Regions from separate parts of the Caballeronia sp. NCF2 genome, predicted to be linked through region 2. Evidence: predicted binding sites of a transcription regulator. Region 2 holds the regulator's gene; each other region holds the start of a gene.
What was found. The regulator HrcA, encoded in region 2, represses chaperone genes, less so after heat shock. The targets are predictions, from matches to a motif close to TTAGCACTCNNNNNNNNNGAGTGCTAA.
Positions count from the first base shown of each region.

Region 1: a site for HrcA is predicted at 4,345-4,371, ahead of NCS02_RS11305 (co-chaperone GroES). Genes of this name have one in related genera too.
Region 3: a site for HrcA is predicted at 6,253-6,279, ahead of rpoH (RNA polymerase sigma factor RpoH). Genes of this name have one in related genera too.

Region 1 is NZ_JALQDN010000028.1:44,866-54,863, forward strand. Features, by position in the region: gene NCS02_RS11280 (DUF72 domain-containing protein) at 1-120, shown strand, start outside; gene NCS02_RS11285 (RNA-guided endonuclease InsQ/TnpB family protein) at 419-1,360, opposite strand; gene NCS02_RS11290 (helix-turn-helix domain-containing protein) at 1,415-1,807, opposite strand; partial or broken gene NCS02_RS11295 (hypothetical protein) at 1,930-2,142, shown strand; gene groL (chaperonin GroEL) at 2,239-3,879, opposite strand; gene NCS02_RS11305 (co-chaperone GroES) at 3,975-4,265, opposite strand; gene NCS02_RS11310 (DUF4148 domain-containing protein) at 4,650-5,000, shown strand; gene NCS02_RS11315 (DUF2242 domain-containing protein) at 5,172-5,930, shown strand; gene NCS02_RS11320 (D-(-)-3-hydroxybutyrate oligomer hydrolase) at 5,935-8,082, opposite strand; gene NCS02_RS11325 (BON domain-containing protein) at 8,309-8,680, opposite strand; gene NCS02_RS11330 (TAXI family TRAP transporter solute-binding subunit) at 9,309-9,998, shown strand, end outside.
Region 2 is NZ_JALQDN010000002.1:65,622-75,619, reverse strand. Features, by position in the region: gene pabB (aminodeoxychorismate synthase component I) at 1-1,553, opposite strand, end outside; gene dnaJ (molecular chaperone DnaJ) at 1,591-2,727, opposite strand; gene dnaK (molecular chaperone DnaK) at 2,972-4,927, opposite strand; gene grpE (nucleotide exchange factor GrpE) at 5,139-5,741, opposite strand; gene NCS02_RS02515 (hypothetical protein) at 6,102-6,263, shown strand; gene NCS02_RS02510 (RNA-binding S4 domain-containing protein) at 6,235-6,642, opposite strand; gene hemH (ferrochelatase) at 6,668-7,735, opposite strand; gene hrcA (heat-inducible transcriptional repressor HrcA) at 7,859-8,875, opposite strand; gene NCS02_RS02495 (NAD kinase) at 9,062-9,958, shown strand; gene recN (DNA repair protein RecN) at 9,989-9,998, shown strand, end outside.
Region 3 is NZ_JALQDN010000001.1:336,021-346,018, forward strand. Features, by position in the region: gene NCS02_RS01650 (SIS domain-containing protein) at 1-642, shown strand, start outside; gene ptsP (phosphoenolpyruvate--protein phosphotransferase) at 655-3,243, shown strand; gene nagE (N-acetylglucosamine-specific PTS transporter subunit IIBC) at 3,331-5,121, shown strand; gene rpoH (RNA polymerase sigma factor RpoH) at 5,253-6,188, opposite strand; gene NCS02_RS01670 (acyloxyacyl hydrolase) at 6,552-7,118, shown strand; gene NCS02_RS01675 (nuclear transport factor 2 family protein) at 7,164-7,547, shown strand; gene leuA (2-isopropylmalate synthase) at 7,564-9,216, opposite strand; gene ybiB (DNA-binding protein YbiB) at 9,634-9,998, opposite strand, start outside.

The DNA of each region.
Region 1 (9,998 bases), on a different contig from region 2:
CACAACCGCGCGAAAAAGACGGCCGAAGTCTGGTGCATCTTCGACAACACCGCCGAGGGCCACGCGCAGCCGAACGCGCTGCATCTGATGGAGCGGCTGCGGATTCATCACAAGGTCTGATTCTCTGGAGATTGTTCGATGCAAAGTCCGCGGGACGAATTGCCCGTTTGCTTGCAGCCATGCTGCTCGCCTCGCTGCCGAGTTCGCCGTCCCGAGCAGAAGCAAAAACGTCGCGCTCGCGGGCGACCGCACACCGCTGCTGACGATCTTCTTCGAGCAGAATGAATCGAAGACACGGCGGCAGGTCGTTCGGCAGAAGTTGAAGGAACAAGGCTACGTGAACTCTCATCGGCCTGAAGACGCGATGCTTCTGTGCCTCGCGGCGCATGATTCCTGCTTCGCGGCGGACTGCCTTGACCTACGCAGCTAGGCGTGGATCAGGACTTACATTCGCTCCACAGGCAACTTCCGGCGTCCCACCGGTCGGAATTCTGTCCATCCGTCGAAACGCAATGCGCTTTTTAGACTTCTCGACGAAGAAAGCTCCGTCGCGCAATGCTCGGATACCGAGGGTCTTGATGTTGATCCCCGCGTTATGGTCAGCATGCAGCGACAAACCGCAGCGTAGACAGACAAAGCGACGGGCATCCCTGTTGTCTGCATGGATGTGCCCGCACCGGGAACATCCTCTTGACGAATTTTGTGCTGGCACCTTGCCGACTAGCTTGTTCTTTTTCGCGGCCTTGTAGCGCAAATATACGTCGATTCTGCCCCAGCACGAGGCGAGGATCTTCCGGTTCAAGTGAGCCTTCGCCTTCGCACGGTTTTCGAGCCACTTTCCTGTGCGCTCGTCTTTGACCACCTTCGGACGACGGCTCATGTTCCTGACCTTAAGATCCTCGAGCACAAAGAAACGCGCTTCGCTGTTGACGAGCCGATAAGTGAGTCGGTGAGCGAAGTCGTTGCGCACGCGCGCTGCGTACTCCAGCCGTCGAGCAATCCGTCTGGCCAGTTTGCGGCGGTTCGCCGACCCATCCTGCGATCGCGCTAAGCGCCGCTGATATCGCTTGGCACCGATCTCCTTGCGCTCCATACGTTTCACGGTCACAGGATCGAAGCGCAACTGCTCACCAGCGCTCGTGGCAACACAGTTGTCTGCCACGTTGCGGTCAAGGCCGAGCGTGACCCTAGCCAGCGTCGCGTCGTCGAGCGTATCCAACTCGTACGCCAATTCGTGCGGCATGCGCACAATGAAATTGCTCTCGTGCTCGTAGCAGAAACTCAAAAACCATTGACCAGCAAGCTCGCGGAGGACGATGCTCTTTGGCTCTCCAAACGGGCGATGCGCCTTGAATGGCAACCTGCCGATGGGATCGGCCTTCGTGCCCAGTTGGATGGCCGGCCCTGCAGCAGTCTAGACAAGGCGGAACAGTTCCGCGGTCACGTGGACGCTGTTGAAGTCTCTCCGTGTGCGGCGTCGCGGTGCGTTCGCGAGCTTTTTCAACTGTCGTTGCTTAGCGTTCATCCAGCGCACTGCGCCGTTGCGCAGGATTTGACTTGGCACCTCGTACAGCCACGGTGTCAGTTCCCGGTCCTTGAACTGCGCGTAAGCCTGATCAAGCGGGGCTTTGACTTCCACGTTACCCGAGACTACCTCAAGCCTGCGTTGTGCTGCGAAGAGCCGATCTTCGTCTACTTTTCCGTTGTAAATGAAGCGCTGACAGCCAATCCATCGCGCGAGCGTCGACGCCAATTCCGCATCAGGATAGGCTCTGAATCGAACGCCAGATTGGAGTGTGATAGGCATATTGATACTGTACATCCATACATAGAAGTGTCAAGGAAGTTCGATCCGCATCGGCTCGAAAGCGAACCATCGGTCCGCCACCTATACTTCCCGCGTGACGGAAGATCGCCGATGTTTTATCCAAGAATGTTCCATCGCCGGGCGTCGAAGTGGTGTCGTGGTACGTGATGATGGGCATCGGCCAGGTCGTGACGCTGCGCGTGCCCGCCGACCGGTTGCGCGAAGTGAATCGCGCGATCGAAAGCACCGCATGGGGCGGATATCGGACGGAGTTCTATCCGACGTACGACTACAAGGCCGCCGCGCAGAAGTTGCGCGAGGAGATGAACAAATAGTCCGGACGAAAAAAAACCCGCATCGCTGCGGGTTTTTCTTTGGCATGACGCGAGCCTCTTTCGAAGCCCGCGCCGATGTAATCGGCTTTCGCCAGATTACATGTCCATGCCCATGCCGCCCATGCCGCCGGGCATGCCGCCAGGCATCGGAGCATCTTCCTTCGGCAGTTCGGCGACAGCTGCGTCGGTCGTCAGCAGCAGGCCAGCCACCGATGCCGCGTTTTGCAGCGCCGTGCGCGTCACCTTCGTCGGGTCGACGACACCGGCTTCCACCAGGTCACCGTACTCGCCGGTTGCCGCGTTATAGCCGTAGTTGCCCGTACCTTGAGCAACTGCTGCCACCACGACCGAAGCTTCTTCGCCGCCGTTCGTGACGATCTGGCGCAGCGGCTCTTCCATTGCGCGCAGGACGATCTTGATACCGGCGTCCTGGTCTGCGTTCGCGCCCTTCAGGCCGTCGATCGCCTTGCGTGCGCGGATCAGCGCAACGCCGCCGCCTGCCACGATGCCTTCTTCCACAGCTGCGCGCGTTGCGTGCAGTGCGTCTTCGACACGTGCCTTCTTTTCCTTCATTTCGACTTCGGTCGCAGCGCCGACCTTGATCACCGCAACGCCGCCGGCCAGCTTGGCCACGCGCTCTTGCAGCTTTTCACGGTCGTAGTCCGACGTCGCTTCTTCGATCTGCTTGCGCACTTGCTTCACGCGCGCTTCGATGTTCACGGCTTCGCCAGCGCCGTCGATGATCGTCGTGTTTTCCTTGCCCACTTCGATGCGCTTCGCCTGGCCCAGTTCAGCCAGCGTTGCCTTCTCGAGCGTCAGGCCGGTTTCTTCCGCGACCACTTGACCGCCGGTCAGGATCGCGATGTCTTCCAGCATGGCCTTGCGGCGGTCGCCGAAGCCCGGAGCCTTGACAGCAACCGTCTTCAGGATGCCGCGGATGTTGTTGACGACCAGCGTAGCCAGCGCTTCGCCTTCGACGTCTTCAGCGATGATCAGCAGCGGACGGCCAGCCTTCGCGACTTGTTCCAGAACCGGCAGCAGATCGCGGATGTTCGAAACCTTCTTGTCGTGCAGCAGCACGAACGGGTTTTCGAGGACGGCGACTTGCTTGTCCGGGTTGTTGATGAAGTAGGGCGACAGGTAGCCGCGGTCGAATTGCATACCTTCGACGACGTCCAGCTCGTCTTGCAGCGACTTGCCGTCTTCGACGGTGATGACGCCTTCCTTGCCGACCTTGTCCATCGCTTCAGCGATGCGCTCGCCGATCGACGTGTCGCTGTTCGCCGAGATCGAGCCGACTTGCGCGATTTCCTTGTTCGTCGTGCAGGGCTTGCTGATCTTGCGCAGTTCTTCGATTGCTGCAGCCACGGCCTTGTCGATGCCGCGCTTCAGGTCCATCGGGTTCATGCCCGATGCGACGTACTTCATGCCTTCGCGAACGATGGATTGCGCGAGCACGGTAGCGGTCGTGGTGCCGTCACCTGCGTTGTCGCTGGTCTTGGAAGCAACTTCCTTGACCATTTGCGCGCCCATGTTCTGGAGCTTGTCCTTCAGTTCGATTTCCTTCGCGACCGACACACCGTCCTTCGTGACCGTCGGGCCGCCGAAAGAGCGCTCGAGCACGACGTTGCGGCCCTTCGGACCCAGCGTGACCTTGACCGCGTTGGCCAGGATGTTCACGCCTTCGACCATCTTGGCGCGTGCGGAATCGCCAAAAGTGACTTCTTTAGCTGCCATATCCAAACTCCTTGATTCGATTCGGTTTGCTGGCTTCGCTGCGGCGCTCGGAGGAGCGGCTCAGGCAGACGAAGCCAAACGTGCAGGAAGGATGCTTACTTGACCAGAACGGCCATGATGTCTTCTTCGCGCATGACGAGCAGTTCCTGCCCGTCGACCTTGACGGTCTGGCCAGCGTACTTGCCGAACAGAACACGGTCGCCGACCTTCACGTCGAGGGCGATTTGCGCGCCCTTGTCATCGCGCTTGCCCGGGCCGATGGCCAGGACTTCGCCTTGATCCGGCTTCTCAGCGGCTGCTTCAGGGATCACGATGCCCGATGCGGTCTTGGTTTCCTGGTCCAGACGTTTGACGATGACGCGATCGTGCAAAGGACGAAGGTTCATACACACTCCTCTCTTGATTGAGACTGAAAACGCGGGAAAACCCGTCCTTTGAGAAGGATCTCGCCGGACGGCAATCTTGTTAGCACTCTCGTGCAGTGAGTGCCAATTATATGGAGCGACTTTGACAATTTCAAGGACGCAAAGGCCGGGAAAACGCTAAAGCGCTTGACTCTTGAAAAACGGCACTGCGTCCATAAGCGGAAAATCGGATCAATGGAAACCAAAAACCGATTGACAGAATTAATGCCGATTCGACAAAAGTGATTTCGTCGGATTAGGGTTTTTCCTAGGTCGTCCGGAGCCTAGACTGCATCTCAACGACGAAGCAACGGAAAGACACACACTCCGCCGCGACGTTCCTTAAAACAGCATCCGGAGGTCATCATGTTCAAGTTCAAATCAATCGTTCCCGCCATCGCCATTGCAGCCGTACTCGCCGCGCCGGCTTTCGCGCAAGCGCGCGAAGACGGCCCTGCCACCCGTGCGCAAGTGCGCGCCGAGCTCGTCCAGCTCGAACGCGCCGGATACAAGCCGATGGCCGATCAAGCCACGTATCCCGCCGAGATTCAGGCTGCCGAAGCGCGCGTGGCCGCGCAACAAAGCGCCTCGAACGCGTCGTTTGGCGGCGTGAGCGATGGCGCGTCGGCATCGGGGAAACCGGCGCGCGTCGGCTTTTTGAGCCGTATCGTCCGCCCCGCCGCCGATGCCAATCCGGTCGACTTCAATCGTCCGTAAGCGAACGCAAAGCGGCGCGCGACGCCGCATCCGACGAAGCCCGGCCTCGCGTGCCGGGCTTTTCGCTTGCTGAAGGAACTAAGACCCCTGCTTTTTCGTCGGTGATACCGCTGGCACTACAATCTTCACCTGCCTCTCTTCGTTCCTCTCGCTCTCCGTCTTAAGCCGCTCATGTCATCTCTCGCATCGTCGCGTCTCGTGTTCGTGTCGCTCGCGCTGACCGCCCTTGTCGGGTGCGGCGGCCGCGCCGCCACCACGCCGAGCTATCAGCAGGAGCTGTTCAGCACCGGCGTGAGCCCGTTCGCGCACAATTTTGACGCCACCGTCAACGAAACCTGCGAGGCCGCGCGCCGCGCGCTGCTGTCGCAAGGCTTTCTCACGACGATGGGCCAGCCCGACACCGTCGACGCGACCAAGAATTTCCAGCCGAGCGCCGAAACGCACGTCGTCGTCTCGTTCCACGTCGTTTGCACGCCCGGCGAAAACGCGACGAACCAAAGCATCGCGTACGTGAACGCCGTGCAGGACGGCTATGCGCTCAAGAAAAGCGACACGTCCGCGAGCGTGGGCTTGAGCGTGCTCGGCTCGCTGTCGCTGCCGATCCGCTCGAACAGCGACGCGATGGTCAAGATTTCCAGCGAGACCGTGCCCGCCGGCAAGTTCTATGACCGCTTCTTCGGTCTGATGGACCACTATCTGAACACGGTGCCGCGCAGCGCGCCCGTCGCCGGCGACGAAGTGAAAAGCAAGCCGCTCGCGCCGTCGATCATCGTGAGCTCGCCCGAGCTGACGCCGACGCCGATCGTCGTGCAGGCGCCCGCCGCCGCGACCGCGATCCAGAGGCCGAATGCGGATGCGGCTGCGGCTGGCGCATCGGAAGTCCCGGCGGCGTCGGCGGCCGCAGTGCCCGCGGCCACCGTGACGCACTGAACCGTCAGTTCGGCACGTTGACGATGCCGCCCGCCACCGAGATCGCGTTCGCGCCGGGATCGGTCGCGATGGGCGGCAGATTCGACGTCGTGAGGGCGGGCGCCGAACCCGCCTTGCCGCCGCGCGCGACCGTTCGCACCACCTGCGACGGCGGCAGCGGCGCGTTGTTCTTCAGGTGGTTCCACATCAGGTTGAGCGCCTGAATGTCGTAGTAGTGGAGCGGAATGAAGCGCGTGTCGAAGCCCGCCACGCTCAGGAACGCGTCGAAGTGCTGACCGTTCGTGATCTCATACAGCGAAAGCTGGCTCTTGCTTCCCTCCGCCACGCGATTCGCACCCAGATACGGCCGCGACGCATGATTGATCGGCACGAGCGCATCCGCCCGGCCCTGCACGATGATCGCGGGCTTGCCGCGAAGATTCGCGTTCACGCGGATCGCATTGACGCTACCGGCCATCGTCGCGTTGCCGTTCGTCCATAACGCGCGCAGGCAGGCGGCGCCCGCGTAGCTCGCATCGGGCGTCGCCAGCCGATGATCCGCCGCGCCCGTCGTTCCCGCGTTGTAGACCAAGTTGATGCCGTTGGTCGGCGGCACGCCGTTGCCGTTGCCGAAGATCGTCGGCATCGGCGAGACGAGCGGCGTGACGCCGGCCGCGCCCGTCGCCGCGCTGGTCGTGCCGAAGCTGAACTCGCAGAGATTGTCGAGCACGCTCGCTTTCATGTACGCATCGGCGTAAGTCACAGCTACGGCCGGCACCGCCTGCGAATCCCACATCGGCGCGTGCAGCGTGTCGGAATCGCTCTCGTAGCCTGCCTGATGCAGACGGTTCAGCGCATCGGTCGCCTGCTCCGTCGTCGTGCCGCCCGAGACGAAGCCGTTGGCGGCAAGCGTCGCACAGCGCGCCGTGCGGATCGCGTTGGTCGTGGCGGGCAGAAGCGTCGTCAGATACGGCGCGCCTGCCGCAGCGGGCGCGAGCGCCGCGCACGGCTGCAGCAGGTTCGCGAGCGTCATGTAATCCGCGAGCGGCCTGCCGAACGAGCCGACCGGCACGCCGCCCTGCCGCACCGAAACCTGCGACGGCAAATTCAGATTGATCTGCGGCTCGCCGACGACGACCGCCGTGATCCAGCCATCGGTGTCCTGTTCCGCCGCCGCCAGCGATGCGCCGCCGCCGTTGCTCACCGATGCCGCGATCGTCGTGATGCTGCCCTTGCTGTAGCGCACCTGATGCGTCGATCCGCTGACCGGCCCGAACATGTCGTTGAGCGCCCAGTACGCGAACTGGATCGCCTGCAGCGTGTTCTTGCCCCAGTCCTGCTCCGGGTTTTGCTGCGAATGCGCGTGCTTGTACGCGTAGCGATTCGGGAACGCCGAATTGAACGACGACAGCGCCGACGCGCTCACGTTCGCCTTGAAGATCGCCTTGGTCCCGGCGATGTCCGCACTGGCGAGCGTGCCGTCGATGAGCGTCACGAGCGTCGTCGAAATTTCCTGCGCGCCGTTGCCGCTGCCCTTGTCCGTGTAGGCGACCGCGCAGCCGCGCTTGAGGCCCCACTCGCCCGCCGCCGAAATCGCACCGTAGACGCCGCGCGATCCCGATGACGTCGCCGTGACGATGCACGGCTGGTCCGGATTGAAGCTCGTCGGGATCTGCACGAGCAGGCTCACGTTCTGCCTGCCGCTGCCATCGTCCGCGTAGGCGATGTACTCCTTGCCCGCAATCTTGCCTTCGCCGAGCGAGTCGTTGCCGTTCAGATCGACATTCGGCCCCCAGAAGCGGCCGTAGCCGCCGTTCGCCGACATGTCGACGAGCGCGCGGTAGTTCGAATAGATCGCGAGACGGCGCAATTCGGCTGCCGTCGGCGCGGCGGGCTTCGCGAACGTCGGCGCGGTCGCCGACGCGAGGCCCGTCTTGCCGAGACCGGCCGTGAGCAAATCGTCGGAGACGCCGTCGTAAGTCTGGGTGTTCACCGAGCCCGAGATGAAGCTCGGCAAGCTGTTGGCCGGCTGGCCGCCGCCGCCGTTGTCGTCATCGCCGCCGTGGCATGCGGCTAGTGTCGCCGCCGCCAGCAACGCCAGCGCGCCGAGCGCGGCCGTTCGCGGCACATCCTGCAAAGCCTGCAACCTCGGGAAACGCGCGAGTCTTTTCATTTGAATCTCCGCCATCGGTTCCGATTGAGTGATGCGATTTTCAAGCGATCGACAATGCGAGTATCGCGCCGATCGAACGCCAGTCACAGCCGATTTCAGGCGCGCCGGCTGCAAAAGCTCCAAACGACAACGGGCCCCGGCGGCGACGCCGGAGCCCGTTCAAACGCCCGCCAGACGAGCGAAGCTTGCGGCATCGCGAGATGCCGCCCACTGCCTGTGATGCGTGTTATTGCCCGCCGCCTTGAACGCCGAGCGTAATCTTGTTGGAGACCGACTTCACGCCCGGCACGCCCTTCGCGACTTCTTCGGCCTGAGCGATCTGGCCGCCTTCCGGCACCGTGCCGGTCAGCGTGACCGCGCCGCTGCGCGCGCGCACGAACACGTTCGACACGTCGAAGCCCTGTGCCTTCGACAGCGCGCGGCGCACGTCGTAGCCGAGCTTGCGGTCGGTTTTCTTGGTCGCGGATTTCTGAGCCTTGGCCGCCGCTGCCGAGTCGGTGCTCGTGGCCGCCGCGTCGCTCGATTGCGCATAGGCGCTCGATGCCACGGCCACGCACACCACCACGCCCAGCGCCTTCAACAGATCGACTGCTTTCATGATTTCTCCTTTTGTTTCGCTTGTTGACTTCGCACAGTTGCTACTTCGCTCGTTTTGCACTTCAAAAGCGGGCCGCATTCCCAGCGGCTGGGCAACGACATCGAGCGGCTGACCGTGACCGCGCGCGCCCGGCGCCTGAAACTGACGCGGGAATAGCGGCGGCAAGCCGGCGGATGCGGCTCACGGTGCTGCGAGAGACTGGCGATCGAAACAAATCACGGCCGGTTTTTTCGGGCGATGACGCCCGCCGGCTCGAATATGACCTGCCGCATGGCGCCTGCTTGGCGGTCCGCGAACCCACATTCCGGGCTGCGGCGGCGCGAGGAGCCTTGTCGTGCGGCGGCGAACGTCAATTTAGCCCAGCGCGGCCATTAGCGCAAAGCTTTTAACAATGCGGCCATATGCGACGCCGTTCGCAAGCAACAGCGCGCGCGCTTTCTACACACGCCTGTCACACGGCGCGCCGGGCCCGCGGTCATCCGGGCGACGCGCGATCTCATGTACCATCGACGCCATGCTGGCCGTCCGGACGCGCCGCTCGCGCGCCTCGCCGAACACGTTCGGGCAGACGTGGGCGCATCGCGATCGGGTAAGCTCGCACGCACGAAGTTTCAAGATTACCGACGAGATGACCCACCCTTCAGGAAACAATCCGGGCCACGATCCGGACGTCCCGCCCAAACGCAAGCCCCTGCCGAGAATCGGCGCGCGCTTCGTCGCGATCTCATGGCGCGATCTCGCGCTCACCTTCGGCCCGATCCTGCTCGTGTGCGCGGCCGCGCTCTATGCCGCCGTGCGGCTGATCCAGCCCGCGCCGCCGAGCACGCTGACCATCGCCGCCGGCCCGAAAGGCAGCTCGTTCTGGACGAGCGCGCAGAAATACAAGACGATCCTCGCGCGCAACCGCGTGACGCTGAACATCCTCGAGACGCAAGGCTCGCTCGATAACCTGACGCGCCTCGAAGACCCGAAATCGAACGTCGACGTCGGCTTCGTGCAGGGCGGCCTGACCAAGCCGGGCGCGACGCACGACAATCTGGAATCGCTCGGCAGCGTGTCCTACGTGCCGCTCGCGGTGTTCTATCGCTGCGCGACGGTCGTCAGCCGATTGTCGGAGCTGAAGGGCAAGCGGCTCGCGATCGGCGCGGAAGGCAGCGGCACGCGCGTGCTCGCGCTGAATCTGCTGAAGGCGAACGGCATCGAGCCGGGCGGCGACACCGAACTGCTGCCGCTCGCCGGCGACGAAGCCGCGAAAGCGCTCGAAGACGGCCAGATCGACGCAGCCTTTCTGACCGGCGACTCCGCGCAGCCGCCGACG
Region 2 (9,998 bases):
CCGCGCTCGTTGACGAACAACATGTCGAACGCGCCTTCGGCTTCGGCGGCTTTCCACGCACGATCGTAATCCGCGCGACGCGTCGTCTTGTGTCTGAGCAGCGGATCGGCCGAGCTTTGCGGCGCGAATCCGCGCTCCGAAGCGAGCAGCACGTTCACCGTATCCGATGGCAACGGCGCAAGCGGCGCGCTCGTCATCGTGATGCGCCCGCTCTTGGCCAGCGCGATACGCATTCGATACGGTTTCTGGCCTTCGAAGTCCGCGATATGTTGCGCGGTCTGCTCATGCAACGAAGCTTCGTCGAACGTGAAACCGAGATACGCCGCGCTCGCCTTCAACCGCGCGACGTGGCGCGCGTAATGGCGCACGCCTTTATCGCGTGTCGCGTATGTCGTCTCGAACAGTTCGAAGCCGGGATCCGCGCCCGTCAGAAAACGCGCTTTCAACAGACACTCCTCGTATTCGTCGGCGGCGACACTATCGAGCACGATGCCCGCGCCGATGCCGAGCACGCCGTGCCGCGCGGCCGCATCGATGACGAGCGTACGAATCGCCACCGACATGCAGAAGTCGCCGCTCGCATCGAGCCAGCCGATCGCGCCGGTGTAAAGCCCGCGCGGCGTGCTCTCGATTTCGTCGATCAGTTGCATCGTCCGATACTTCGGCGCGCCGGTGATCGAGCCGCACGGAAAGAGCGCGCGCACGATGTCCGCGAACGACGTGCCCGGAATGACGCGCGCTTCGATCGTCGACGTCATCTGCCACACCGATGCGTACGGCTCGACCGAGAACAGCGCTGGTACGTTGACCGAACCCGTGACCGCCACGCGCGACATGTCGTTGCGCAACAAGTCGACGATCATCACGTTCTCGGCGCGATTCTTCGGGTCGAGGCGCAGCGATTCGGGATCGGCATCCCGCGGCGCGGTGCCTTTCATCGGCCGCGCGCGCAACAGATCGCCATGTTTCTCGACGAACAATTCCGGCGAGCACGACACGACCGACCTGCCGTCCGGCAACGCGATGAACGCGCCGAAATGCACGGCTTGCCGCTCGCGCAATCGCCGATACAGCGCGAGCGGCGTGCCGAATACATCGAAATTCAGCCGATACGTGTAGTTGATCTGATACGACTCGCCTTCCTTCAACGCCTCCTGAACCGTGGCGATGGCCTTGTCGAACTCGTCGCGGGTGACGCTCGGCGCAATGCCCGCGACGCCTGCAACCTCGTCATCGGCGAGCCAGGCGCTCACTTCCTTACGCGACAGAAACACGCACGAGCGAAACATCAGCACGCGAAGCGCCTGATCTTCACCACGCCCGATTTCACCGAACTGGAGATTGCGTCCGAACTCGTAATCCGCGACGACAAGCGCATGCAGGCCGCTCTGCAGATCGCGCTCGATTTCGGCGCAAACGGCATCGAGATCGCGCGCGTTCACGCACACGCGTTCGCGCACGAAGTCCGTGTACAAACGACTCGACCGCCTTTCGGCGGTCGCATCGCAATCGTCGAGCAGCGCGAACACCGCGCTGCGCTCTTCGGTTTTCATCGTCATACCTGCCCGACGTACGACGCACTCGACCGCATCAATCGAAGAAGCTCTTCACGCGGTCGAACCAGCTCTTGCTTTGCGGACTATGCCGCGCGCCACCCTCGACGAGCGACTTCTCGAACTGCTTGAGCAAATCGCGCTGCGCGTCGGTGAGCTTGACCGGCGTTTCCACCTGGACATGCACATACAGATCGCCGGCGATGCTCGAACGCAAGCCCTTGATGCCCTTGCCGCGCAAACGGAACGTCTTGCCCGACTGCGTGCCTTCCGGCACCGTGAAGCTCGCGCGGCCCGCGAGCGTCGGCACTTCGATCTCGCCGCCGAGCGCCGCCGTCGTGAACGGAATCGGCATCTGGCAATGCAGGTCGTCGCCGTCACGCTCGAACACCGAATGCTGCTTGATGTGGATTTCCACATACAAGTCGCCGGCCGGACCACCGTTGATGCCCGGCTCGCCATTGCCCGCCGAGCGGATTCGCATGCCGTCGTCGATGCCCGCCGGAATCTTCACTTCCAGCGTCTTCGTTTCCTTCACCTTGCCCGCGCCGTGGCAGTTCGCGCACGGATCGGGGATGTAGCTGCCGCTGCCGTGACACTTCGGGCACGTCTGCTGGATGCTGAAAAACCCTTGCGACATGCGTACCTGGCCCTGACCATGACAGGTCGGGCAGGTTTCGGGCTTCGTGCCCGGCTTCGCACCGGAGCCGTGGCAGACGTTGCAGTTCACCCAGCTCGGCACGCGAATCTGCGTGTCGTAGCCGTGCGCCGCCTGCTCCAGCGTGATTTCCATGCTGTAGCGCAAGTCCGCGCCGCGATACACCTGCGGACCGCTGCGGCCGCGCGCGCCGGCGCCACCCGCCGTCTGTCCGAAGATGTCGCCGAAGATATCGCCGAAGGCATCGGCGAAACCGCCGAAACCTTGCGCGCCCGCGCCCGCCATGTTCGGATCCACGCCCGCGTGGCCGTACTGATCGTAGGCGGCCCGCTTCTGCTGGTCGGAGAGCATTTCGTAGGCTTCCTTCGCCTCCTTGAAATTCTCTTCCGCCTTCTTGTTGTCCGGGTTGCGGTCAGGGTGATACTTCATCGCGAGCTTGCGATACGCCTTCTTGATCTCGTCGTCGCTCGCATTTTTCGCGACGCCCAGAACGTCGTAGTAATCCCGTTTCGCCATGTCGGTTCGATGCCGCCGCGCTTGAGCGCCGCGGTTCCTGTCAGATGCTGCGAGATGCTGCGGATGTCGCTCGCAACCCGCGCGTAAAACTTTTTGCGCCTCGCCAGAAGCAACGCGCCTCTAAAAACAACGTGCCCGGAGAGCCGAAAGGCTCGCCAGGCGCGCTCCACGTCAGACGCCAACGCGTCCCGGTGATACCACCGAAAAGCGCGTGAATGTCGCCACTCACGCGCCCGATTCGGCGTTAGTCCTTCTTCACTTCCTTGAAGTCGGCGTCGACGACGTCATCGTGATGCTGGCTCGCGCCCGCATCCGCCGACGCGCCCGCGCCTGCCGCACCCGCGGCCGCGCTCGCCGCGCCTTGCTGCGCCTGCATGTCGGCGTACATCTTTTCGCCGAGCTTCTGCGAAGCCTGAGCCAGCGCCTCGACCTTTGCTTCGATCGTGGCCTTGTCGCTCGAGCTGCTCTTCAGCGCCTCTTCGAGGTCCTTCAGCGCCGCTTCGATCTTTTCCTTCTCCGAAGCGTCGACCTTGTCACCGTACTCCGCGACCGCCTTCTTCGTGCTGTGAACCAGCGCATCGCCCTGGTTGCGCGCGTCGGCCAGCTCACGCAGCTTGTGATCTTCCTCGGCGTTGGCTTCGGCGTCCTTCACCATCTTGTCGATTTCCGCGTCCGTCAGACCCGAGTTCGCCTTGATGGTGATCTTGTTTTCCTTGCCCGTCGCCTTGTCCTTCGCGCCAACGTGCAGAATGCCGTTCGCGTCGATGTCGAAGGTCACTTCGATCTGCGGCACGCCGCGCGGTGCGGGCGGAATGCCTTCGAGGTTGAACTCGCCGAGCAGCTTGTTGCCGACGGCCATTTCGCGCTCGCCCTGGAACACCTTGATCGTCACGGCGCCCTGGTTGTCGTCCGCCGTCGAATACACTTGCGAGTGCTTCGTCGGGATGGTCGTGTTCTTGTTGATCATCTTCGTCATCACACCGCCGAGCGTCTCGATGCCGAGCGACAGCGGCGTCACGTCGAGCAGCAGCACGTCCTTGCGGTCGCCCGACAGAACCTGGCCTTGAATCGCGGCGCCCACGGCGACGGCTTCGTCCGGGTTCACGTCACGGCGCGGATCCTTGCCGAAGAATTCCTTCACCTTCTCCTGCACCTTCGGCATACGCGTCATGCCGCCGACGAGAATCACGTCGTCGATGTCGCCGACCTTCACGCCCGCATCCTTGATCGCGATGCGGCAGGGTTCGATCGTGCGCTCGATCAGCTCTTCGACGAGCGCTTCGAGCTTGGCACGCGTGAACTTGAGGTTCAGGTGCTTCGGACCGGACGCGTCCGCCGTGATGTACGGCAGGTTGATGTCGGTCTGAGCCGTCGACGACAGTTCGATCTTCGCCTTTTCAGCGGCTTCCTTCAGGCGTTGCAGCGCGAGCACGTCCTTGGACAGGTCGACGCCCTGCTCTTTCTTGAACTCGCCGATGATGTAATCGATGATGCGCTGGTCGAAGTCTTCACCGCCGAGGAACGTATCGCCGTTCGTCGACAGCACTTCGAACTGCATTTCGCCGTCCACGTCCGCGATCTCGATGATCGAGATGTCGAACGTGCCGCCGCCCAAGTCGAACACGGCGATCTTGCGGTCGCCCTTTTCGGCCTTGTCGAGACCGAACGCGAGCGCGGCCGCGGTCGGCTCGTTGATGATGCGCTTCACTTCCAGACCGGCGATGCGGCCCGCGTCCTTCGTTGCCTGACGCTGGCTGTCGTTGAAGTACGCCGGAACCGTGATGACGGCTTCCGTCACCGGCTCGCCGAGGTAGTCTTCAGCGGTCTTCTTCATCTTGCGCAGGACTTCAGCCGAAACCTGCGACGGCGCGAGGTTCTTGCCGTGCGCTTCGACCCATGCATCGCCGTTGTCGTGCTTGACGATCTTGTAGGGCATCAGGTTGATGTCCTTCTGCACTTCCTTCTCGTCGAAGCGGCGGCCGATCAGGCGCTTGACCGCGTACAGCGTGTTCTTCGGATTGGTGACCGACTGGCGCTTCGCAGGCGCGCCGACGAGGATCTCGTTGTCATCCATGTACGCGATGATAGACGGCGTGGTGCGCGCGCCTTCCGAGTTCTCGATGACCTTGACCTGATTGCCTTCCATCAGCGCCACGCACGAGTTCGTGGTGCCGAGGTCGATACCGATGATTCTGCCCATTTTTTATCCTCTCCTAGCTTTGATCGCAGTGGCGTTGCGGCCGGCCTTTCGATGCCGGCTTTTGCCGATTTACCGGGCCGAACGCCCAAAATTCATACCTGTACGCAAGATAAGAGCGTCAGTTTCGATTTCAAGACCCTGCAAACGATGCGGTCTATAAGTTTTTTTTGTGCGGCGACCGACACGGCCGGCACGTACGCCGCGAGACCGATTACTTCGGCGCGGCGACGGTCACGAGCGCCGGACGCAGCACCCGGTCGGCGATGACGTAGCCCTTCTGCAGCACCGTGACGACAGTATTCGGGTCTTGTTCCGCCGGAACCATCGAGATGGCCTGATGGCGATGCGGATCGAATTTTTCGCCGACCGGGTTCACCGCGATCACGCGGCCTTTCTCCAACGCGCCCGTCAGTTGACGCAGCGTCAGTTCGACGCCTTCGCGAACCTTGGCGACATCCGTCGACTGGTCGGCGAGCGCGGCTTCCAGGCTGTCGAGCACCGGAAGCAGGTTCTCCGCAAAATTTTCGATGGCGAATTTATGCGCCTTCGCGACATCTTCCTGACTGCGGCGGCGCACGTTCTCGGTTTCGGCCTTCGCGCGCAGGAAGTCTTCCTTGAGCGCGGCGATGGTGGCCTGCGCTTCGGCGAGCGCAGCTTCGGCCTCATTCGGCGCGGCTTGCGGCGCGGCGGCGGCATCAGCCGGCGCGCCTTGGGACGCGGGAGCCGCCGCGCTGGTCGGGTCGGCGGACTGGCGCGCGTTATCGTCGGCGGGCGTTGCGTTCTGGCTCGCTGGATTCTCTTGCGTGTTTTCCATGTCGCTGAATATGTATTGCAGTGAGTTGAATCGGCTGCGAAAGCGGCCAGACCGAAAGTCGGACGCATTTTTCGCACTAACGGCCGAAATGAGGGCGCCGAAAGCTTTTTCAAGCCTTCGAAACGGTTTTTCGGACAAATCTCGACAGCAAGGTGGCGCCGCAATGGCTCGTAATACACACTTCGCCGCGGCGCGCGATTTTCGGATTGAGGGAAAGCCCTGAGTCGCCTACACTTCAAAAAAGCAGCGCAGGACGCACGTTAACCCTAATCCTACGAATTGCTTCAAACCGCTTTCAGCCCTTGCCCGTTTCCTGATCCGGCCGCCTTCTGACCGGGCAACCCGCTTCCCGGGGATACCATGAAACTGACCTTTGCTATCGCGGTGGTCGCCCTGGTACTCGTCGCGGGAACGACCACCATCTGCATGTCCGGCGTCGTGACCGAACGTACCACCGAGTACGGCGGCGTTCACGCGACCATCGAAAGCTACTTCAATCCGAACGAGAAAATTTGTCGATAGTGCGCCGGTCGCGCTTCGTCGGCCTTCCCTGCAGTTCCGCTGCGGGCTCGCGGAAATTCTTGCGGCGCTCGGCCTCGGCCATGCGTTTCGCGCGGCCTTCCCCGGTTTCGGCATAGAGCGTCTGGGCGACCGGCGCCGGGCCGCGCACATCGCATATCCCGAGCACTTCGACCTGCCACACCAGCCGTTCGATATCGATCTCGACGATATCGCCGACGCGCACGTCCTTAGACGGCTTCACATTCGCCCCGCCGATCTTCACGCGGCCTTTCTCGACCGCATCGCTCGCGAGCGAACGCGTCTTGAAGAAACGCGCTGCCCAAAGCCACTTATCGATGCGCAAACGCGCGCCAGGTTCCGTCGAAATCTTGTAGTTCATGGGTGAATGCCTGAAAAAGCCGCGCTCAGGCGACTGCGCTGAGCGGCTGCACAGTCTGCACGGGCCATCCCTGAAGATGTTGCGCGGCGATCTCGCCCAGTGCCTTGATCCACGCGGGCGCTGAGTTCAGGCAGGCAATCCGGTGAAAATGCTTGCCGCCCGCCTTCAGAAATTCGTCGCGCACCTCGATGCCGATTTCCTCGATCGTCTCGAGACAATCCGCCGTGAAGCCGGGACAGAACACGTCCACACGAGAAACGCCGCCCGCGCCGAGCTCCGCGACCGTCGGCGCGGTGTACGGCTGAAGCCACTCCGCCCGCCCAAAGCGCGACTGGAACGTCACGCGGCATTCGACCGGCGTAAGCCCGAGCGCGGCCATGAGCAACGAACCGGTCAGCTGGCACTGGTCGTGATACGGATCGCCGAGATCCATCGTGCGCTTCGGCACGCCGTGGAAGCTCAGCACGAGCTTGTCGCCCGCGGCGAAATCCGGCTGGCCGTGATGCCGCCAATAGTCGCGCACCTGCTCCGCGAGCGCCGCGATATACGCCGGATGATCGGCGTAATGGCGGATCGTGCGGATTTCCGGCTGATTGCGCACGCGCTTGAGCGCGGCGAACGCGTCGTCGAACGCGGTGGCCGTCGTGGACGACGAGTATTGCGGATACATCGGCAACAGGAGAATGCGGTCGGCGCCTTCGAGCTTCAGCTGATTGAGCATCGCGCCGATGCCCGGCGTGCCGTAGCGCATCGCATAGTCGACGATGACGTGATAGTCGTTCGCCGCGAAGAGCCGCCGCAAGCCGTCGACCTGCTTTTCCGTATGCACGCGCAGCGGCGAGCCTTCGGGCATCCACACTTGCGCGTACTTCTTCGCCGATGCGCGCCCGCGAAACGGCAGGATCAGGCCGCGCAGAATGAATTGCCACACGAATGACGGAATTTCGACGACGCGCGGATCGGACAGGAATTGCGCCAGATACTTGCGCACCGCCCGCGGCGTGGGCGCGTCCGGCGTGCCGAGATTGATCAGCAGCACCGCGACGCGATGCGAAGCGCTGGGCTGCGAGGGCAACTCGAGGTCGAAACGCATAAGGGAAGCGAGCCTGAAGATGGTCGTCGGAAAAGTTGAGGACCATTATAGCGGCGCGTTTCCGGACGCATCATTGGCCGAACGGCCTAGTGGCGCGCTCTTTCGCGGCGCGCCAAGATGGCGTCACTGATGACTGAGCGACATCGACAGCAAACGCGCGGTGATATCGACGATCGGAATCACGCGGTTGTACGCCATGCGCGTCGGGCCGATCACGCCGAGCGTGCCGACGATCTTCCCGTTGACCTCGTATGGCGCCGTCACGACGCTCATTTCCTCGATCGGCACGAGATTGCTTTCTCCGCCGATGAAAATCTGCACGCCTTGCGCGTGACTCGATACATCCAGCAATTGCAGGAGGCTCGTCTTTTGGTCGAACAAATCGAAAAGCTTGCGCAGCCGCGCCATGTCGGACGAAAGGTCCGCCACTTCGAGCAGGTTGCGCTCGCCGGAAATCAGCACGGTGTCAGTGGGGTCCGTCTCGGCGGTGCTCGCGACCACGGCCGCCTGCATGAGCGCGGTCATGTCGCCGCGCAACTGGTCGATTTCCTCGCGCAAACGGCGGCGTACTTCGTCGAAGGACAGGCCCGCGAAATGCGCGTTGATGTAATTGGAGGCTTCTACGAGTTGCGAAGGCGAATAGTCGCGTTGCGTGGCCATCATGCGGTTCTGCACGTCGCCTTCGGGCGTCACGATGATGAGCAGAATGCGCTTGTCCGACAGCCGCATGAACTCGATCTGCTTGAACATGTGGCTCCGGCGCGGCGTGAGCACGACGCCCGCGAACGAAGACAGATTGGACAGCACGCTCGCCGCCGCCGCGACGATCTTCTGCGGCTCCTCGCCTTGCAGGCGAGTCTTGACCGCGGTGGTCATGGCCTCGTCTTGCGGTGCTTCTACAGTCAGCATCGTGTCGACGAAGAGCCGGTAGCCGCGCGGCGTGGGAATGCGTCCCGCCGACGTATGCGGGCTCGCGACCAGCCCGAGGTCTTCGAGATCCGACATGACGTTGCGGATGGTCGCGGGGCTCAGTTCGAGGCCGGAATGACGTGATAACGTGCGCGAACCGACCGGCTGACCTTCGGCGATGTAGCGCTCGATCAACGTTTTGAGGAGGGTTTGTGCACGTGGGTCTAGCATGGGGAAATTTTAGCTCAACGTGTCGGATAGCGGCGAGCCGCGCCGGGTGGTCGGCATTCAACGTCCGCTCCATTCTAGCGACAAACGGCGAGCCTGCCCGCGTCATGCCGCACGGTCTCGTCGCGGCGCGCCCGGCGGCCATCGCCCACGGTTCTTTTCGCTCTCTGACTATGGTGTAATGCCGGCATGGAAATTGGCCAATTCAAGACCGTCGCCCTCGTGGGGCGCACCAACACGCCGGGCATCGAGGCGCCGCTGAGATCGCTCGCCGATCTCCTCAGGAGCCAGGGCTTCGAGGTCGTCTTCGAGGCGGGCACCGCGAAGGACGTCGGCGTGACGGAGTTCCCGGCGCTCTCCATCGCGGAGATGGGCGCGCGCGCGGACGTTGCAATCGTGCTCGGCGGCGACGGCACGATGCTCGGCATCGGACGGCAGCTCGCGCCGTATAAAACACCGCTCATCGGCGTGAATCATGGCCGGCTCGGCTTCATCACCGACATTCCGCTCAAGGCGATGCAGGAAATCGTCCCGCAAATGCTCGCCGGCCAGTTCGAGCGCGAGGAACGCAGCCTGCTCGAAGCGCGCATCGTGCGCAACGACAAGCCGATCTACCACGCGCTCGCGTTCAACGACGTCGTGGTGAATCGCAGCGGCTTCTCCGGCATGGCGGAGCTGCGCGTGTCGGTGGACGGCCACTTCATGTACAACCAGCGTTCCGACGGACTGATCGTCGCGACGCCGACCGGCTCGACCGCCTACGCGCTGTCGTCGGCGGGGCCGATCCTGCATCCGCAATTGCAGGGCTTCGTGCTCGTGCCGATCGCGCCGCATTCGCTGTCGAACCGGCCGATCGTGCTGCCCGACGATTCGAAAGTGACCATTCAGATCATCGGCGGTCGCGACGTCAACGTGAACTTCGACATGCAGTCGTTCACCGCCGTCGAACTGAACGACGCGATTGAAGTGCGGCGCTCGAAGCATACGGTGCCGGTGCTGCATCCGGTCGGCTACAGCACGTACGCCACGCTGCGCAAGAAGCTGCACTGGAACGAGCATCCGTCGCAGGATTCGTCCGCTCTCTGATCTGCCAGAACTTCCTTCCCCGAAGCGTCCATGCTCCGTC
Region 3 (9,998 bases), on a different contig from region 2:
CTCGAAAGCGCGTGCGAATACTTCCTGCCGCTGCTCGCCGGTCCCGAACTGTCGGTTGCCGCGACCAAGAGCTATATCGCGATGCTGTCGCTTTCCGCGATCGTGATCGCGCACGTTCAGCGCGACGTCGAATTGCTGAAGGCGCTCGATTCGCTGCCCGAGAAGCTGCGCGCCGCCGGCAAGCTCGACTGGACGCGCGCCGTCGACGAACTGAAGAGCGTCGATCGCATGATCGTGATCGGGCGCGGCCTCGGCCTCGCCATCGCGCAGGAAGCCGCGCTCAAGCTGAAGGAAACGTCGGGCATTCAGGCCGAAGCGTTTTCCAGCGCGGAAGTGCGTCACGGTCCGATGGAGATCATCGACCGCGACTATCCGCTGCTCGTATTCGCGCCGCGCGGGCCGGAGCAGGCGGGTCTCATCCAGCTTGCCGCCGATATGCGTGCCCGCGGCGCGCGCGTGCTGCTCGCAGCCCCAGCCGACGTCGCCGAAGCGGAACTGCCGCTCGTCGCCACGGACCATCCCGCGCTCGATCCGATCGCCGCGATTCTTTCGTTCTACGTGATGGCCGCGGGTCTGGCCGCCGCGCGCGGGCGCAATCCCGACGCGCCGCGCCACCTGAACAAGGTCACCGAAACCCATTGAGTGAGATAGCCGATGCGCCGTGCCGAGGAGTCACTGTTGAACCATTCCATCGATAACCCGAACGACGTCGTGCTGCTCGCGCCGTTCACCGGTCCCGTCGTGCCGCTCGCCGACGTGCCGGATCCCGTGTTCGCCGAGGGCATGTTCGGCGACGGCATCGGCATCGATCCGCTCGATAACGTGCTCGTCTCGCCCTGCGACGGCACCATCACGCATCTGGCGCGCACGCATCACGCCGTGACGCTGCGCACGAAGGAAGGCGCCGAGATTCTCGTGCATATCGGCATCGACACGGTCGAGCTGGGCGGCAAGGGCTTCACGCCGAAGATCCAGCAAGGCGCGACGGTGCGCGCGGGCGAGCCGCTGATCGAGTTCGATGCGGATTTCGTCGCGCAGCACGCGCCGAGCCTCGTTTCGGTAATCGCGATCGCCAACGGCGATGCCTTCGATATCATCGATCGCGCCGGCCGCGGCGTGCTGAAAGCGGGCTCGCGCCTGCTGGTTCTGCGCGCCAAGGACGGCGAGAAAGCCGAGACGGCGCGCGCGGGCGCGGTCGTTCTCGACGAAGCGCGCCGCAGCCTGACGCTCTCCCATGCGGGCGGCCTCCATGCGCGTCCGGCGGCGCGGGCACGCGAAGCTTCCCGCGGTTTCGACGCGAAGGTCGAAGTGCGCTACGAAGGCAAGAAGGCGCCGGTGGAAAGCGTCGTCGGCCTGCTCGGCCTCGGTGCGGGCGAGGGCGCGACCATCGAGCTCGTCGGCATCGGCGTGCAGGCGCAACAGGCGGTCGAAGCGGTCGCGGTGGAATTGCTGCGCGCGGCGCAAGGCGAAGTCGAAGAATCGCCCGCGCGCGAGAAGTCGCCCGCGCCGGTCGTGCAAGCCACGCGAACGGGCGAGCCGTTGCCGCCGAACACGCTCGCGGGCGTGTGCGCGGCGCCGGGCATCGCGATCGGCAAGCTGGTGCGCTGGGACGATCAGGAAATCGTGCCGCCGGAACAGGCGAGCGGCGCATCGGCGGCGGAAAGCCGCGCGCTCGATAAAGCCATCGCCCAGGTCGATGCCGAACTCGGCGAAACCGTGCGTACCGCGTCGCAGCGCGGCGCGGTCGGCGAAGCGGGCATTTTCGCGGTGCATCGCGTGCTGCTCGAAGATCCGACGCTTCTCGACGCCGCGCGCGATCTCATCAGCCTCGGCAAGAGCGCGGGCTTCGCATGGCGCGAGGCGATCCGCGCGCAGATCGCGCTGCTCTCGAACGTGCAGGACGAACTGCTCGCCGAGCGCGCGGCCGATCTTCGCGACATCGAAAAGCGCGTGTTGCGCGCGCTCGGCCTCAACAACACGGCGGCGCTCGAGTTGCCTCAGGAAGCCGTGCTCGCCGCCACGGAATTCACGCCGTCGGATCTGTCGTCGCTCGACCGCACCCGCGTCACCGCGCTCGTGATGGCGCGCGGCGGCGCGACCTCGCACGCGGCGATCATCGCGCGGCAGATCGGCATTCCGGCGCTCGTCGCGATCGGCGATGCGCTGCACGCGATTCCCGAAGGCACGCAAGTCGTCGTCGATGCATCGGCGGGACGCATCGAGCATGCGCCGACCGCGCTCGACGTCGAGCGCGCACGCAGCGAGCGCGAGCGGCTCGCGGGCGTGCGTGAAGCGAACCGCAAGCTGTCGCGCGAAGCGGCATCGACGAAGGATGGCCGCGCGATCGAAGTCGCCGCGAACATCGCGACGCTCGACGACGCCAAAGCCGCCGTCGAAAACGGCGCCGATGCGGTCGGCCTGTTGCGCACCGAACTGCTGTTCATTCATCGCCAGTCGGCGCCGACGGTCGCGGAGCACGCGCAAAGCTATCAGGGCATCGTCGATGCCTTGCAGGGCCGCACCGCGATCATCCGCACGCTCGATGTCGGCGCGGACAAGGAAGTCGATTATCTGACGCTGCCGCCCGAGGAAAATCCGGCGCTCGGGCTGCGCGGCATCCGGCTCGCGCAAGTGCGCCCCGATCTGCTCGATGACCAGTTGCGCGGCCTGCTCGCCGTGAAGCCGGCGGGCGCGCTGCGAATCCTGTTGCCGATGGTCACCGATTCCGGCGAACTGCAGCGCTTGCGTGCGCGCATCGACGAACTGGCGCGCGAAGCGGGCCGCACCGATCCGGTCGAAGTGGGTGTGATGATCGAAGTGCCGTCGGCGGCGCTGCTTGCCGACCAACTGGCGAAATACGCCGATTTCCTCTCGATCGGCACCAACGATCTCACGCAGTACACGCTCGCGATGGACCGTTGCCAGCCCGATCTCGCCGCGCAATCCGACGGCCTGCATCCGGCCGTGCTGCGTCTCATCAAGGCGGCGGTGCAGGGCGCGGAGAAGCACGGCAAGTGGGTCGGCGTGTGCGGCGCGCTCGGCGGCGATCCGGTCGCGGCGCCCTTGCTCATCGGACTCGGCGTGACGGAATTGTCGGTCGATCCGGTGTCGGTGCCCGGCATCAAGGCACGCGTGCGCAATCTCGATTACCAACTGTGCCGTCAGCGCGCCGAGGATTGCCTCGCGCTCGAATCGGCTCAGGCAGTAAGAGCGGCAAGCCGCGAAATCTGGCCGCAGGACTGAACGTCTTCCCTGCAGCCAGCTTCACGGATGCCTTTTCAGCAATCCTCGAAGCAGCAAAGACAAGACCTATATTTTTTGGAGAACCCGATGGACGCCAACCCGTTTGCAAAGATGCAGCGACTAGGCCGCGCGCTGATGCTGCCGATCGCCGTACTACCGGTGGCCGGCCTGCTTTTGCGTCTCGGCCAGCCCGATGTCTTCAACATCAAGATGATCGCGGACGCCGGCGACGCGATCTTCACCAATCTGCCGCTCTTGTTCGCGATCGGCGTGGCGGTGGGCTTCGCGAAGGACAACAACGGCACGGCGGGTCTCGCCGGCGCGATCGGCTACCTCATCGAAGTGGCCGTGATGAAGGACATCAACGACAAGCTCAACATGGGCGTGCTGTCGGGGATCATCGCCGGTATGGTGGCCGGCTATCTGTATAACCGATACAAGGACATCAAGCTGCCCGAGTATCTGGCATTCTTCGGCGGCAAGCGCTTCGTGCCGATCGTGACAGGCGTCGCGTGTCTGGTGCTCGGCATCGTCTTCGGCTACATCTGGCAGCCGGTGCAGGCGGCCATCGACGGCGCGGGCAACTGGCTGACGACCGCCGGCGCGCTCGGCACCTTCGTGTTCGGCGTGCTGAACCGCATCCTGCTGGTTACGGGTCTGCATCACATCATCAACTCGCTCGCGTGGTTCGTGTTCGGCTCGTTCACGCCGCCCGACGGCGGCGCGATCGTGCACGGCGACCTGCATCGCTTCTTCGCGGGCGACAAGACGGCGGGCGGCTTCATGACGGGCTTCTTCCCGGTGATGATGTTCGGTCTCCCGGCCGCGTGCCTCGCGATGTTCCATGAAGCGCCGAAGGAGCGCCGCGCGATCGTCGGCGGCCTGCTGTTCTCCATGGCCCTGACCGCATTCCTGACGGGCGTGACCGAGCCGATCGAATACTCGTTCATGTTCCTGGCTCCGGTGCTCTACGGCATCCACGCAGTGCTGACGGGCCTGTCGCTCGCCATCTGCTCGGCGCTCGGCATCCACCTGGGCTTCACGTTCTCGGCGGGCGCGATCGACTACGTGCTGAACTACGGTCTGTCGCAGCGCGGCTGGCTGGCGCTCGTGGTCGGTGCGGTGTACTTCGTCATCTATTACGGCCTGTTCCGCTTCTTTATCCGCAAGTTCAACATGGCGACACCGGGCCGCGAGCCGGCCACGACCGACGCCGAAACCGACGTGGCGCAAACCGTCGATGGCGGCCTGATTCCGCCCGTGCCCGGCGCGGCAGCAGCCGTGTCGAACACGCGCGCTGCGAAGTACGTCGCGGCGCTCGGCGGCGCATCCAATCTGACGCTCGTCGATGCCTGCACGACGCGTCTGCGTCTGTCGGTCGTGGATTCGGAGAAGGTGTCGGAGCCGCAGTTGAAGAGCATCGGCGCGCGCGGCGTGTTGAAGCGCGGCGCGACCAACGTCCAGGTGATCATCGGGCCGGAAGCCGATCTGATCGCCGATGAAATCCGCAGCGAACTCGAGCATTCGTCGACGCGCGGCGCAACGCCCGCATCGTCGACGCCGGCGCAACCGGTCGCGGCAGCGGTGAGCGGCGACCAGACGCCCGGCCCGCTCGATCCGGACCCGTTCCGCTGGCTCGCGGTGTTCGGCGGCGCGACCAACGTGGTATCGCTCGACGCGGTTGCGCAGACGCGCCTGCGCGTGGTCGTGCGCGATCCGTCGTCGGTGGATCGTCAGCGTTTGTCGTCGCTGGATGTGGCGTGGGTGTCGGCGGATACGTTCCACATCGTCGTGGGCGCGGCGGCGCAGCGCTATGCGGCGCAACTGTCCACGCGCTTGTCCGGCAACGGCGGCGGCGCTGCACCGATGCCTGCCTGAAGCGGTAATCGAAGCTCGATAACAAACGGCGCCCGCGGGCGCCGTTTGTGTTTTCAGCGAAGTGCCAAAGAAAAAGCCCGCCGTCTCGTCGACGGCGGGCTTTGCAATTTATGCAATGGCACAGTCAATTGTTACGCGTAGTCATGCAACGCCGAGCGCATCTTCTTCATCGCGCTCGCCTCGATCTGGCGAATGCGCTCCGCCGAGACGCCGAACTCGTCGGCCAGTTCATGCAGCGTCTTGCCGCCCGAGCCGTCGTCCTGCACGTCGAGCCAGCGCGCCTTGATGATGCGGCGGCTGCGTTCGTCGAGCGATTCGAGTGCATCGGCGAGGCCGTCGCTTTGCAGCCTGTCGTGCTGCCGCGCGGCGATGACGTTAGTCGGCTCGTTGTGCGAGTCGGCCAGATAGGCGATGGGCGCGTACGCTTCCTCGCCATCCTCGACCTGGCCTTCGAGCGCGATATCGCCGCCCGACAAGCGCGTTTCCATCTCCGCGACTTCCTCGCGCTTTACGTTCAGCTCGCTCGCGAGACCTTCGATCTCGTCCGGCGTGAACGCCGAATGGCTGGTCTTGTGACTGCGCAGATTGAAGAACAGCTTGCGCTGCGCCTTGGTTGTCGCGACCTTCACCATGCGCCAGTTGCGCAGGATGTACTCGTGAATCTCGGCCTTGATCCAGTGCATCGCATACGACACCAGGCGCACGTTTTGCTCTGGGTCGAAGCGCTTCACCGCTTTCATCAGACCGATGTTGCCTTCCTGGATCAGGTCGGCGTGCGGCAAGCCGTAACCGAGATAGTTACGGGCGATCGACACGACGAGGCGCAGGTGCGAAAGCACCAGCTGGCGCGCGGCGTTCAGGTTGCCCTGCTCGCGGAATTCGGTGGCGTACTGTCGTTCCTCCGCCTGCGAAAGCATCGGAATACGGTTCACTGCTTGTATGTATGAATCGATGTTGCCGATCTGGCCGGTCAGCATCGACGACTGTGCGTACGTCAGCGCGCCTGCCGAAGATGCCTTGGCAGGTGCCGAGCTCACAACATTCGGAAGGGTCATCGCATTGGTCACGCTCATAAGCTCCTTATCAACAATTCACGTGCCGCTTAACGACCGCGGCAAGTCAGACACGATATTAGCACTCCAGTCCATCGAGTGCTAAGTGTTAGAGCAGAGGGGAATGTGGGAGTTCCCACAAAAACTATCGAATTTGCGGGTCCAATAGGACGGACTGTTGCGCGAGCAGCGGAAGAAACTACCGGAGGCTGAAACGTTTTCGCATGATTTACCTTGCTTGCCCACTGTCGCGATCAGAAATTCTACAAACGGGGGCGCGCTGATGCGATTTCTGCAAATGTTTTAAAACGTCACTAGAATCGCCAAGCGACAGCAATTTACGAAACACACCCGCTATCCGAGCAAATTGGGGTGCAAATGCATAAAAACAAGAGTTCGTGGCCCCGCCCGCTAGCGCGCGTGGCGGTTTGTACCGCATTGGGTCTCGCGTCGGCGGCGGCTCATGCCGACCGATTCGGTGTCCAGATCGCCGGCGGCGTCGCCGACCACGACATCAAGAAGGCCGATCTCGGCCTGTCCTGGGATCCGGGCCTCACCTGGTGGGAGATCGGCGGTTTTCACTTCACGCTCATCGGCGAAGGTCACGTGTCCTACTGGCACACGACCGAGGACAACGCCGTGCATCCGAACATATGGGAATTCGGCATTACGCCAGTGCTGCGCTTCGTGAAGAGCTCGGGCTACTTCCGGCCGTTCATCGAGGCGGGCGTCGGCGTGCGGCTGCTCTCGCACACGCGCATCACCGAGGATTTCAGCGTCGGGTCGGCGTTCCAGTTCGCGGACATGGTGGGCGTCGGCATGATCTTCGGGTCGAAGCAGAGCTATCAAGCGGGATTTCGCTTTCAGCATCTGTCGAACGGCGGTATCAAAGAGCCGAATCCTGGTATAAATTTCAGCCAGCTATATCTGCAATACAACTTCTGACGAGGCGCCGGCGCATCGGTTCCTCGACACAAGGGGAATCGACAGATGCCGGCAAAAACCATTGAGGCCATCCGCGGCCTCGAGCGCGATCGCTTCCGTGCCATGGTCGAGGGCGACGGCCCGGCGCTGGACGCGCTGCTGGCCGAGAACGTCAGCTACGTCCACACGAACGGCAAGCGGGAGACGAAGCGCCAGTTCATCGACGCGATCACCGCGGGCCGCCGCCGCTATCGGCAGATCGAAATTCAGTCGCAGGATGTGCTGCCCGCCGGCCGCGATACGTGCCTCGTGTCGGGCCGTGCGCTGATCGAGATGGAATCGAAGAACGGCGCGCTGCTGTTTCCGATCGCCTACACCGCCGTCCATGTGCAGACCGAAGGCCAATGGCAGCTGCTCGCCCTGCAGGCGACGCGCGTGGCGCTCGAATAGCCACGCGCGCCGCCCATCACGCTTCCACGGCTTCGTCTTGCCGCAGGTTGTCCACGACGCGCCCGGAGCGGTTGACCGCGCTCACGACGGCATCGGCGACCGCGAGCGCCGGATTCGCATGCACCGCGACGCCGAAGCGCGTCGGCCCGTCTCCGACACGACAGCCGACGAACGCCGCCGTGTCGCCGTTCGCCGTCACGGACGTCTCGAACCAGTTCACGCTCGCGTCCACGCCGAGCGCGGCGGCGACCGCCTGCGCGTGAGCGTCGCCGCTCGTCGCAGCCACTACGGCCGGTAATGCGACGCGCCTTTCGAATACCGTAAGCGTCGAAACGTCGATGCGCGATACCGGCCCGCCCGCATCGAAATACTCGCGCTTGAAGAGCTCGCAGATCGCTTCGCCGCTGATTTCCGCGCCGGATGCATCGGTGACTTTCTGGACGGCGTGGCTGAATTCGATCTGCACGCGGCGCGGCGGCGTGAAGCCGAGACCGCGTTCGAGCAGATACGTCGAACCGCCCTTTCCGGACTGGCTGTTCACGCGGATCACGGCGTCGTAGCTGCGGCCGAGATCGGCCGGATCGATCGGCAGATAGGGCACTTCCCACACCGTGCCCGGCACGCGCTGCGCGAAGCCCTTGCGGATCGCGTCCTGATGCGAACCCGAAAACGCGGTGAACACGAGATCGCCCGCGTACGGATGGCGTGGATGCACCGGAATCTGATTGCAGCGCTCGACGACGCGGCGCACGGCGTCGATATCGGAAAAATCGAGGCCCGGATCGACGCCTTGCGTGTAAAGATTCATCGCGAGCGTCACGAGATCGACATTGCCGGTGCGCTCGCCGTTGCCGAAGAGGCAGCCTTCGATGCGATCCGCGCCAGCGAGCAACGCCATTTCCGCCGCCGCGACGGCCGTGCCGCGATCGTTATGCGGATGCACCGACAGCACGATGCTGTCGCGAAAGCCCATGTTGCGGTCCATCCACTCGATCTGATCGGCGAAGACGTTGGGCGTTGCCGCTTCGACGGTCGCGGGCAGATTCACGATCATTTTGTGATCGGGCGTCGGACGCCACATTTGCGCGACGGCATCGCAGACTTCGCGCGCGAACGACAGCTCCGTCATGCTGAAGGTTTCGGGCGAGTACTGATAGATCCAGTGCGTGTCCGGCCGCGCCGCCGCGCATTCCTTGATGATGCGCGTGCCTTCGACCGCCAGCGCCTTCACTTCGTCCTTCGACTGGTTGAACACGATCTTGCGGAACGACGGCGCGATCGCGTTATAGAGATGCACGATCACCTTGCTCGCACCTTCCACCGCTTCGAACGTGCGCTCGATCAGTTCGCGGCGCGACTGCACGAGCACTTCGATGGTCACGTCGTCCGGAATGCGCTTTTCGTCGATCAGCTTGCGCACGAAGTCGAAATCCGTCTGCGATGCCGACGGGAAGCCCACCTCGATTTCCTTGAACCCGATTTTCACCAGCATCTCGAAGAACTCGAGCTTCGCTGCGATGCTCATCGGCTCGATGAGCGACTGGTTGCCGTCGCGCAGATCGGTGCTCATCCAGACGGGCGCTTTTTCGATCGTGCGGTTCGGCCAGCGGCGGCCATTCAGACGGACTTGCGGAAACGGACGGTATTTCTCGGCGGGGTTCGGCATCATGATCGTCGATCTCTCTTCGGACGGTTTGCGTAGCGTCTGCGAGAGAGGCCGTGTCCGGCGGCTGGCCGGGCGTGGCGGCATGCACGTAAGACCGGGCGGCGCGCGCGTTCACACGAATCACCGGCGATGGTGACGCCTGCGACCAACGTGAACGTGCGCGAAGCAGCGTGCATGTGACCCTCGCGTTTCCGTTTCGCGGGATGCGCGAACGAAAAGCTGACGACTACAGGTTGGTAAGAAAAGGTACTGCGGGAAACTTCTGGAGGACCGCGCGACTTGCGAACGCACGGCGCTACGTCTGGCGACTTACGCTAGACGTAGCGATAGGGGCCGCGCTAGGCGGCCCGAAATAATTCGGAGGGAGGAAAACTGGGTCAAGCGCATGCGTTCGACTTTAAACCAGCGTTGAATAGTGTGTCAAACGGGATTTTCCTGACCGGCGACCGGCTTGCGCACCACATTGGCGATGACTTCAACCTGGCGCGCGACCGCGGGCGGCACCGGCACATCGCCGCGCAGCACGGATTCGATCCAGCGCGCGGTGGTCGCGGCGTCGAGCGTCTCGGGCAGCTCGACACGCGGGGCGTCCGGCTGCGAATGCTCGGGCGCGATCAGCGTTTCGGCGTGGCCGTCGTGAAACCAGTCGACCTGCACCTGGCGGCGCGTGTCCGCGACGGCTTCGCCTTCCGTGCCGCGCGCGAGCAGTGCGCCGCCCGCCGCCGCGTCCGGATGCGCGGTGAAAAGCCCGGTGAGACTCTCGCGATATTCGGGATGCGTGTAGT